One region of the Paenibacillus xylanilyticus genome, then DNA from elsewhere that is predicted to be linked to it. Evidence: riboswitches for the same ligand, from Rfam matches in the RefSeq annotation. Region 1 holds a riboswitch; the other holds the start of a gene.
The links. A riboswitch is a leader RNA that binds a small molecule or an ion and turns the genes downstream of it on or off. The one in region 1 is predicted to bind cyclic di-AMP.

Region 1 (4,277 bases):
TACTATAAATCGAAACAAGTCATCATGGTTCGCAATGAGGATAAAGACAAATACCCAACCATGGCTGCACTGGAAAATGAAAAAATCGGAGCACAGAAAGGTTCGATTCAGGAAACGATCGGACAGAAGATTCCTGGAGTCAAGCTGACGTCTCTTGATAAAATCTCGGACATTGTGCTTCAACTTCAGACGAAGCGGATCAACGCTGCAATCGTAGAAGATACGGTTGCCGCAGGCTACCTGGACGATATGATTGGACTTGCTCCTGCGGTTCCGGACGAAGAGCAAGTAGCAGCAGCGATCGGGATTCGCAAAGGCAATACGGAGTTGCTTAATGCCGTTAATGGTACGCTTGAACGATTGAAGAGTGAAAATAAAATTGATCAGATGGTAACGGAAGCCAGTCAATTGATGGCAGACCGTGAGGTCGCATCGCCAAATATTTTTGAAGTATTCTGGCAGTACAAAAGCTTCTATGCTACGGGCGTGGGTTATACCCTCTTATTGTCTGCACTTGGTGTAATCTTCGGGGTAATCATTGGTTTGATCATTTGCCTGTTCCGAATGCATGATACAGCAATTTTGCGGTGGATTGGTACGGCTTATGTAGAAGTCATTCGTGGTACGCCGATGCTGGTTCAATTGATGATTATTTATTATGGTCTTGCCTTGACATTTGGTATTACGTTCTCGCCTCTTCAGGCGGGTATCTTAACTCTTTCCATCAATAGTGGTGCTTACCTTGCAGAGATCTTCCGTGCAGGGATTCAAGGCGTTGACCGCGGTCAACTGGAAGCAGCCCGTTCGCTTGGGATGGGTAGAGCCGCGGCCATGAGATTTATTATTTTGCCACAGGCCTTCAAAGCTGTGCTGCCTGCTATCGGTAATGAATTCGTAACGATCATCAAGGAATCTTCCATTATCTCGGTCATTGGTATGGTTGATATCATGTATCAGGCAAGTGTAGTCAAAAACATTACGTACCAAGGAATGAATCCGTTCCTTATTGCAGCAGCCATATACTTTGTATTGACATTTATTTTGTCCAAGCTGCTGGGTCGACTGGAAAGGAAGTTGAGTGCAAGTGATAGACGTTAGACAATTACACAAATCCTACGACAAAAACGAAGTACTAAAAGGCATAGATGTCTCAATTGGCAAGGGCGAGGTCGTTGTTGTGATTGGTCCTTCAGGATCAGGCAAAAGTACCTTCCTGCGCTGTCTTAACCTGTTGGAGCAGCCTACTTCAGGTGAGATTAATTTCGAAGGCGTATCGATCACGGATCCCAAACACAACATTAATGCAACGCGGGAGAAAATGGGGATGGTGTTCCAGCACTTTAATCTGTTTCCGCATAAAACTGTGGAGCAAAACATTACCATTGCCCCGATTAAAGTCAAAAAACAGTCTGCACAGGAAGCCAAGCAGATTGCCGCAGACTTGCTTAAAACCGTGGGGCTGTTGGATAAAAAAGATGCTTATCCGAGTCAGCTGTCTGGTGGACAGAAGCAGCGGATTGCTATTGCCAGAGCGCTTGCGATGCAGCCGCATGTGATGCTGTTTGACGAGCCGACATCTGCACTTGACCCTGAAATGGTTGGTGAAGTGCTCGACGTTATGAAACGCCTGGCTGAAGGCGGCATGACTATGGTTATCGTTACCCACGAGATGGGCTTCGCCCGTGAAGTCGGTGATCGCATCATCTTTATGGATGGCGGTGTCATTGTGGAAGAGGGGACACCAGATGAAGTATTTGGTCAGCCTAAGCATCCACGTACGCGTGACTTCCTCGGTAAAGTCTTGTCATAGCCTTTGAGCATGATCCAGTCAGTAAACCGCATGAATAAGAACGAACAAAAAACGAAATCAAACAACCTTGCTCACGTCACGTTTGCAGGGTTGTTTTTTGTGCATGGATAAGTATCCATTGTTGTAAAAGTAACTTTTCTGTCATCGTTCCATAGCTGCTTGATCGCTCTTTAATAAGAAAAATCCTTATTTCTAAGCAGCATTATGTGTTGTTTAAAACAGTTGGTAACATTTACTACGGTCCCTGGTTACAAAATTGTGATATATTGTTCCTGCCGAAACTTCCTGAGGAGGAAGTGTGGAGGATGTAACGATGCAGACCGTGGAGGGGAAGATTGATAAGCACGCTGCTTGGGGTGAATTAGGGGTACATAACGCAAGACGAATGTAACAGAGACCTATAGGGTGGTTTCCTCCATCCGAATCCGACAACTAACTTCGCAGGCACAATGAGGGAGGAAGACCATGATTAAGAAGAGAACTATAGCCAAAACAGCAGCAGCCCTGCTGACAGCAGCAATGCTCATTCAGGCCGTTCCAGCTCACGCTGATTCTGTTCACGTGGCCAAAGAAGGGGATACCTTCTATACCTTATCGAAACAATATGGAGTTGGACTGAACACACTGGTTAAAGCAAACAGTGATATTTCGCCTTACAACATTTATGGTGGTTTAAAAATTACGATTCCTGGAAAAGCAAACACGGCCTCAGCTGCTCCAGCAGCGAAGAGCTCTACGGGTGCAAAAACGATTACGACCGCTAGCCTTGATGTGAATGCTGACGATAAAGTCGTTCAAGCTTGGGGCAAAACGTTTGATTACAGTAAGTCCATTGATGTGAAAGCAACAGCGTACTCTGCAGCCGCTTCCGAAAATGGTGGATGGGGTGCTGTTGATTACTTCGGCAATCCACTTGAACTCGGCACAATTGCCGTAGACCCTAGTGTGATTCCATTGGGTACGAAGGTTCTTGTTACAGGTCACTCCCATCCGGGGCTGCCTAAGCAGGCATTTGTGGCTACTGCCAGGGATATCGGCGGGGCGATCAAAGGAAAACGAATTGATATTTTCATTCCTGGGAGCCAGAAGTCAGTGAGCACATTCGGTTTTCAGGATGTTGAACTTTATATCTTGAAATAAGTATCAGTGCCAGCAAAAGGGTGCCTTTATTCACGATTAACGTGAAATAAGGGTACCCTTTGTCTTTATTAACACGCGCAAAATGGTTAATTCATAACTTGTGTTGTTTCGTCTAACCATTATTTGCTTTTTGGCAATTGCAGCATTTCGTCCAAAGTCACCAGATTGAAGCCCCTGCATCGCAGTTCATCTATAATCTCCGGAAGTGCTCCGATGGTACCGGACAGATTGGAGCCCACGCCTCCGCCCGCATGCTGAAGAATGATGGAGCCTGGCTTGACTGCAGATAAAACATTCTGCTTCACTTCCTCTTTGCTGAGGCCTTTCCAATCCAGCGAATCCACATTCCAGTTGACGATGCTGTATTGCTGTCTTGCGGCCCATTGCAGCTGTTTCTCATTAATGTCCCCGTATGGAGGACGAATCATTTTAGGTGTATACCCGGTCAGTTTACGAATAATGTCGCCGGTATGTAGAATTTGTTTGCGAAAAGCATTCAAAGACAGCTTGCTGAATTCAGGGTGGTTGTAACTGTGGTTCCCAACAATGTGACCTTCCCTAACGATTCGTCTGACGAGGTCGGGATGTTTCTCTGCCCGGTTGCCAACAATAAAAAAGGTTGCTTTTACATTATATTTCTTTAAAATATCCAATACCTGTGGAGTGAAGCGCGGATCAGGCACATCATCAAAAGTTAGTGCTACCTGTCTGGTTGAAGGCCCATTGGTTTTGAACGTATCGGCATATTTCTGCCTGAGCTGACCGAGTGTCAGCTGTTCATCCTCAGATAAATCCGGCTCTGCAGCAGGTATGCTCTCTGGATCGGTTTTTGCCAGCACTTGTCCAGGTAAATAGCTTCCACTCATAAATATAAGGATCAACATGGAGAATGCGATGAGGCGAATACGCATGATATAGCCTCCCTTGTCAAATTGCGTTCTCTTTGGTATGCCCGCGGTGATGGTTCATTATGCATAAATGTGAGAAGTTTCATTGTCCAATTCAGTCGATAAGCTCATAATTCCACCATTACATATACACACAAAGGATGGGTGGATTAGGATGAGTACGTATGATTTGAAATCAGTTCGTTTGCAGGTCTTTGAAGCTGGAGAAGATAAGATATTTTTGGTCACGGGTGGGAAAGCTCATATAGGGGCTGTGGCGACCTTTTATCCGGAAAGAGAACGCGTGGTGGGGACGGCAGTCCATATTCCAGGGCATAAGGAACAGGAATTGTGTGAGCGTCTTGCACGTAAGGCCGCAAATTCTCTTAAGGTGACCGTAACCGTCATTATGGGGATTCATTTTGACGCCATTACACGTG
Region 2 (4,277 bases), 2.4 Mb from region 1:
TATTTACGTCATGTAACAATTAGAAACAATGAAAAATAGTGTATTAATATTAAATAATGACGTAAAAACGTGATGTTCTATAGACATACAAGAAAAAGCACGTCAGCAAGGAGGTTGCTGCGTGCTTTTTTCGTTTGGGGAAATATGAGGGGAGCTTGGAGTCGGTAAGATTAGGCGCGATAAGCATGCAGCCCTGCGCCAAGCATGTGGAAGCTGGGGAACAGCGATTTCATGGACATGGAGGTTGGCTGTGCCGGTCCATCCGCAGCGGAGGCGCTAACGGTGTTCCATTCATGCTCCAGGTCTGCGGCCAGGCGAACCAGCAGTTCCTGGGTGGTATTGTTATGCATGGGGAGAACTTTGGAAGCTTCGGTTATGCATGCATTCATGGCTGAGTGCAAGTAACCCATTACCGCTTCCTCGACGGGGATATCGAGGTAGTGGTTAATCCAGGCGTGAACAGTAGAGAGGCAGCCTACAGACTCGTATTTGGCAAGGGTGTGTTCGAGCTGGCTGAATTCAATCCAAGGGTGGAGAGCCCGGGCCAGCTTGATCAGTCTTTTACCCATGGCAGCAGCTTGCTCCCTTTGATCAGAAGGAGTCCGCTGAACGTGAACCAACTTGTCAATGAGTGCTGTTCGCCATGTGTCATTATGATCTGTTGCGCTGTAGATACCTTTAATCGCCATGCCCTCAAGTCGAACGATACTGGGATGCAGCTGGCAGCGCATGAAGGACTCCAGATCATCGGCATTTCGGATGCTGCCTTCAGCAATGTGTACATCCATACCAAATGAATGGGTAAAACCTCCGACATGAATGGAGGAATCAAGCAGTTTGACATAATCGAGCAGCTTATTCCCACGGTTCACGGTCTTTCGCCTCCTATGTTCGTAAAATGTTATATTATATAACATTAATATTGATTTCCGAATGCTTTTATGTTTAAAATCCGAATTATATGATATATATAATCACATAAATATCCGTATTCTGTCAATGGTTTCTTGTTTTTAAGTTTTAATTATATTTAAATGTTACATTATATGACTGAAAATAGTTAACCACATAAAAATAATGTTATGTATATGATATGTTTTCTCATGAAGAGCTCAAATTGAAAATGAAGATGTATAAAAGATTTGAAATTTAATGTATGCGGCAGTTAAAAGATCATGACGATAAAAACCGATATTTGGAGGAAAAACACAGGTGCAAAAGTAGTTTTAATAAAAGTGCTTTACTTTTATAATGTGATCCTGTATAATCAATTTTGTTGCCGATTATTTACGACATGCGGTCGTGGTGGAATGGCAGACACGCTATCTTGAGGGGGTAGTGGGCGTATGCCCGTGGAGGTTCGAGTCCTCTCGACCGCATCATAATGTACGACAAGAAGAGGTTTTCCGAATATGGAAAGCCTCTTTTTTTTGCGTTTGGAACAACATAAAGAAAGGCCATTCACACAGAACCGGACTTTCTCTGGTTCCCTGTTGATGATGGCCTCTCCATGTAGATCTATTTCAGAAGTTTCTCAATATCAGCCTCAATTTGATCAGGAGTTGTTTTTGGAGCATAACGCTTCACAACGCGTCCGTTCTGATCAACAAGGAATTTGGTAAAGTTCCACTTGATGGCTTTGGATCCGAGCAGTCCCGGTGCCTCTGTTGTCAGGTGCTGGAATAGAGGATGAGCGCTTGAGCCATTGACATCAATTTTCTCAAACATAGGGAAGCTTACACCGTAATTCATCTGGCAGAACTCTGCAATATCATCGGAAGATCCCTTTTCCTGAGCGAATTGGTTACTTGGGAAGCCCAGTACTTCAAACTGTCGGTCTTTGAATTTGTTATAGAGTTCCTGTAAGCCTTCAAATTGCGGGGTCAGACCACATTTGCTCGCCGTATTAACAATCAGCAGCACCTTGTTGCGATAATCGGACATCTCGACTTCCTGGCCCCGAAGGGTATTGACTTTGTAGTCATAAACGGACATGATCAGTCGCCTCCATATCGTATAATGGGTTAATGATTCCTATAGTTATATTATATTGCTTACAATTAGATAATGCAAAACTAATTGACTGAATTCCTATGTTGACTTACAGATATCTAAAATTACAACCGTTTTTCATAAGGACGAGAATTAGCGAGCTTCACAGAGATGGATGGAGAATGGATAGGTTGTAAGCGATATCATTGATATGTAATGCCTTAAATTCGTCCATTCGGTGATCTGATCGTACTTTACACTAACATGTCGCGGGTGTATGATTCATATCGTAATTTCTAATTCAATTAAACTTAACATGAACAACGAAACAAACGATAATATCGCTCTGGTCAATATATGAAACAGGAACGATGTTTTAATCGCTGAGTTTCCATTCATTCATGGGTGGGAAACGGGGGAACCAATCGGAATGGCTGTCATTGCAGCTGATCCATGGGGTGAATTTTTCGGTGCAAGCCGGAAATAGGGCGACTCTCGCGCCCGAATCCGTCAGCTAACCTCGTAAGCGTTAAAGGGAGAGGCAACAAGCCGTACGCATATTCATGGCGTTTTTGTCATGGGTTATTCAAGAAGCGTTCGGGAGGCCTTGGTCCCCCACGCTTCTTTTTTGTTGTCTTTTCACGCCAAGGGAGGAACGAACGATGGATAATGAGATGATTTTAGTAACAGCACCGAATGAAGCGGGCCGCAAGTTTATCAAGCTGTTGATGTACAAAAAAATGCCGTTTGCCGTTCTGACCAACAGTGCAGGGGAAGAACGGAAGCTCCGCAGAATCGGAGTGGAGAACGTCATTCGCATGAATACAGCTGAAGCTCAGAAGTGGTTTCTACCGCAGTCGAGCGTAGGCAACGTTTTTATTTTCGAGAACAGTTTGAACCTGACCTGCCGCTACCTGCAGATCTGCCGTTCCTGGACCTCCAAATCACTATGTGTGATCACGGAACAGAGTCACCCCAAAGGCATTTACCGCGGGATGGGAGCTGACCGTATTGTGTATTCTCTTAATGGAGAAGTTGGCTTCTTGCTTAATGGTTAATGTGATAGCTGCCGATTGATCCGGTGTAAGGTGCCTGTTATAATTGAACTTGTGGAAAAACGGAATTCTGAGGAGACTCATGCTTGATGGTGGGTCTTCTTTTTTATTTGAGCATTAATGTACATTGCTGATGTAGAGATTGCGTTCATGGCTAACAAGGAGGAATAGGCGTGCCGGATGTACGGGGGTTAAAATGGTTGTTCTTTGATGTAGGAGATACGCTGGTGGACGAATGGGAGCCGGTAGATGATATTATAGGGCAGTTTGTAAAAGAAGCCTGCTTGCTTGGTTATCCGGTGAAAATAGAGGAAGTGCGAGAGATATTTGCCTCCTGTTACCGAAATTATGAGCAGTGGCCCATGAGGGTAGCCATTCGAACGCTGATCAGCGATGAACGTCATAGGGAGAAGATCCAGGAGAAGTTGAAGTTCCGGAAGGAACTGGAGAAGCCCTTCGCTTCTGCTGACGCGGTGTTGAAGGAATTGTCACACCATTATCGAATTGGCATTATTGCCAATCAGAGTCCAGGGACAGCTGAGCGCCTGGAGAGCTACGGTCTGCGGAAGTACGTGGATGTACTGGCATGTTCGGCAGAAGAAGGTGTATCGAAGCCGGATCCGGAACTCTATGCTGTGGCTTTGAAGCAGGCGGGATGTGAACCCGAGGAAGCAGTCATGATTGGGGATCGGATTGATAACGATATCATTCCTGCCAAGAAGCTGGGGATGCGAACGATTCGGATTTTGCAGGGCTATGGACGATTTCAGCCTGAGCTGGAGGGCCAAGAGCGTGCAGACTGGACCATCGAAGCGTTGGAACAGCTTATTCCACTGCTTGTGCCTTCTGAGGGTTAGTGGATAAAATTAAAAAAAGATGACTTTCGTGTCATTAAATAAAGGACAAGGCAAGTGTACGGCAAAGCTAAAAGGCTGATCCCTTCAAGTATATTCTTGAGGAGGGATCAGCCTTTTTTTATAAATCTATAGTAAGAGGGAGACGGTTTTAGCGCATATATAGATTAAAACAGCATGATGGTTTGGATAATCAGATAAACGTTCAGAACCACAATTACGGCAGCGATGATCCAAGAGACGACTTTGAGCCACAGTTTGTTGGCGAATGCGCCCATGCTTTTTTTGTCACTCGTAAACATCACAAGTGGAATAACGGCAAAAGGCAGCTGCAAGGATAGAATCACTTGGCTCAAAATCAGCAGCTCTTCCGTAC

Region 2: it holds a riboswitch for cyclic di-AMP, as region 1 does, so the genes downstream of both, F4V51_RS06640 (hypothetical protein) here and F4V51_RS17290 (3D domain-containing protein) in region 1, are expected to answer to the same signal.

Annotation. Positions count from the first base shown of each region.
Region 1 covers NZ_CP044310.1:3,929,357-3,933,633, reverse strand. The annotation lists gene F4V51_RS17300 (ABC transporter substrate-binding protein/permease) at 1-1,098, shown strand, start outside; gene F4V51_RS17295 (amino acid ABC transporter ATP-binding protein) at 1,085-1,810, shown strand; cyclic di-AMP (ydaO/yuaA leader) riboswitch at 2,074-2,273, shown strand; gene F4V51_RS17290 (3D domain-containing protein) at 2,276-2,950, shown strand; gene F4V51_RS17285 (polysaccharide deacetylase family protein) at 3,070-3,861, opposite strand; gene F4V51_RS17280 (prenylated flavin chaperone LpdD) at 4,013-4,277, shown strand, end outside.
Region 2 covers NZ_CP044310.1:1,496,575-1,500,851, forward strand. The annotation lists gene F4V51_RS06625 (urease accessory protein UreF) at 171-872, opposite strand; tRNA gene F4V51_RS06630 (tRNA-Leu) at 1,297-1,379, shown strand; gene F4V51_RS06635 (glutathione peroxidase) at 1,519-1,995, opposite strand; cyclic di-AMP (ydaO/yuaA leader) riboswitch at 2,364-2,536, shown strand; gene F4V51_RS06640 (hypothetical protein) at 2,655-3,050, shown strand; gene F4V51_RS06645 (HAD family hydrolase) at 3,221-3,904, shown strand; gene F4V51_RS06650 (Nramp family divalent metal transporter) at 4,069-4,277, opposite strand, start outside.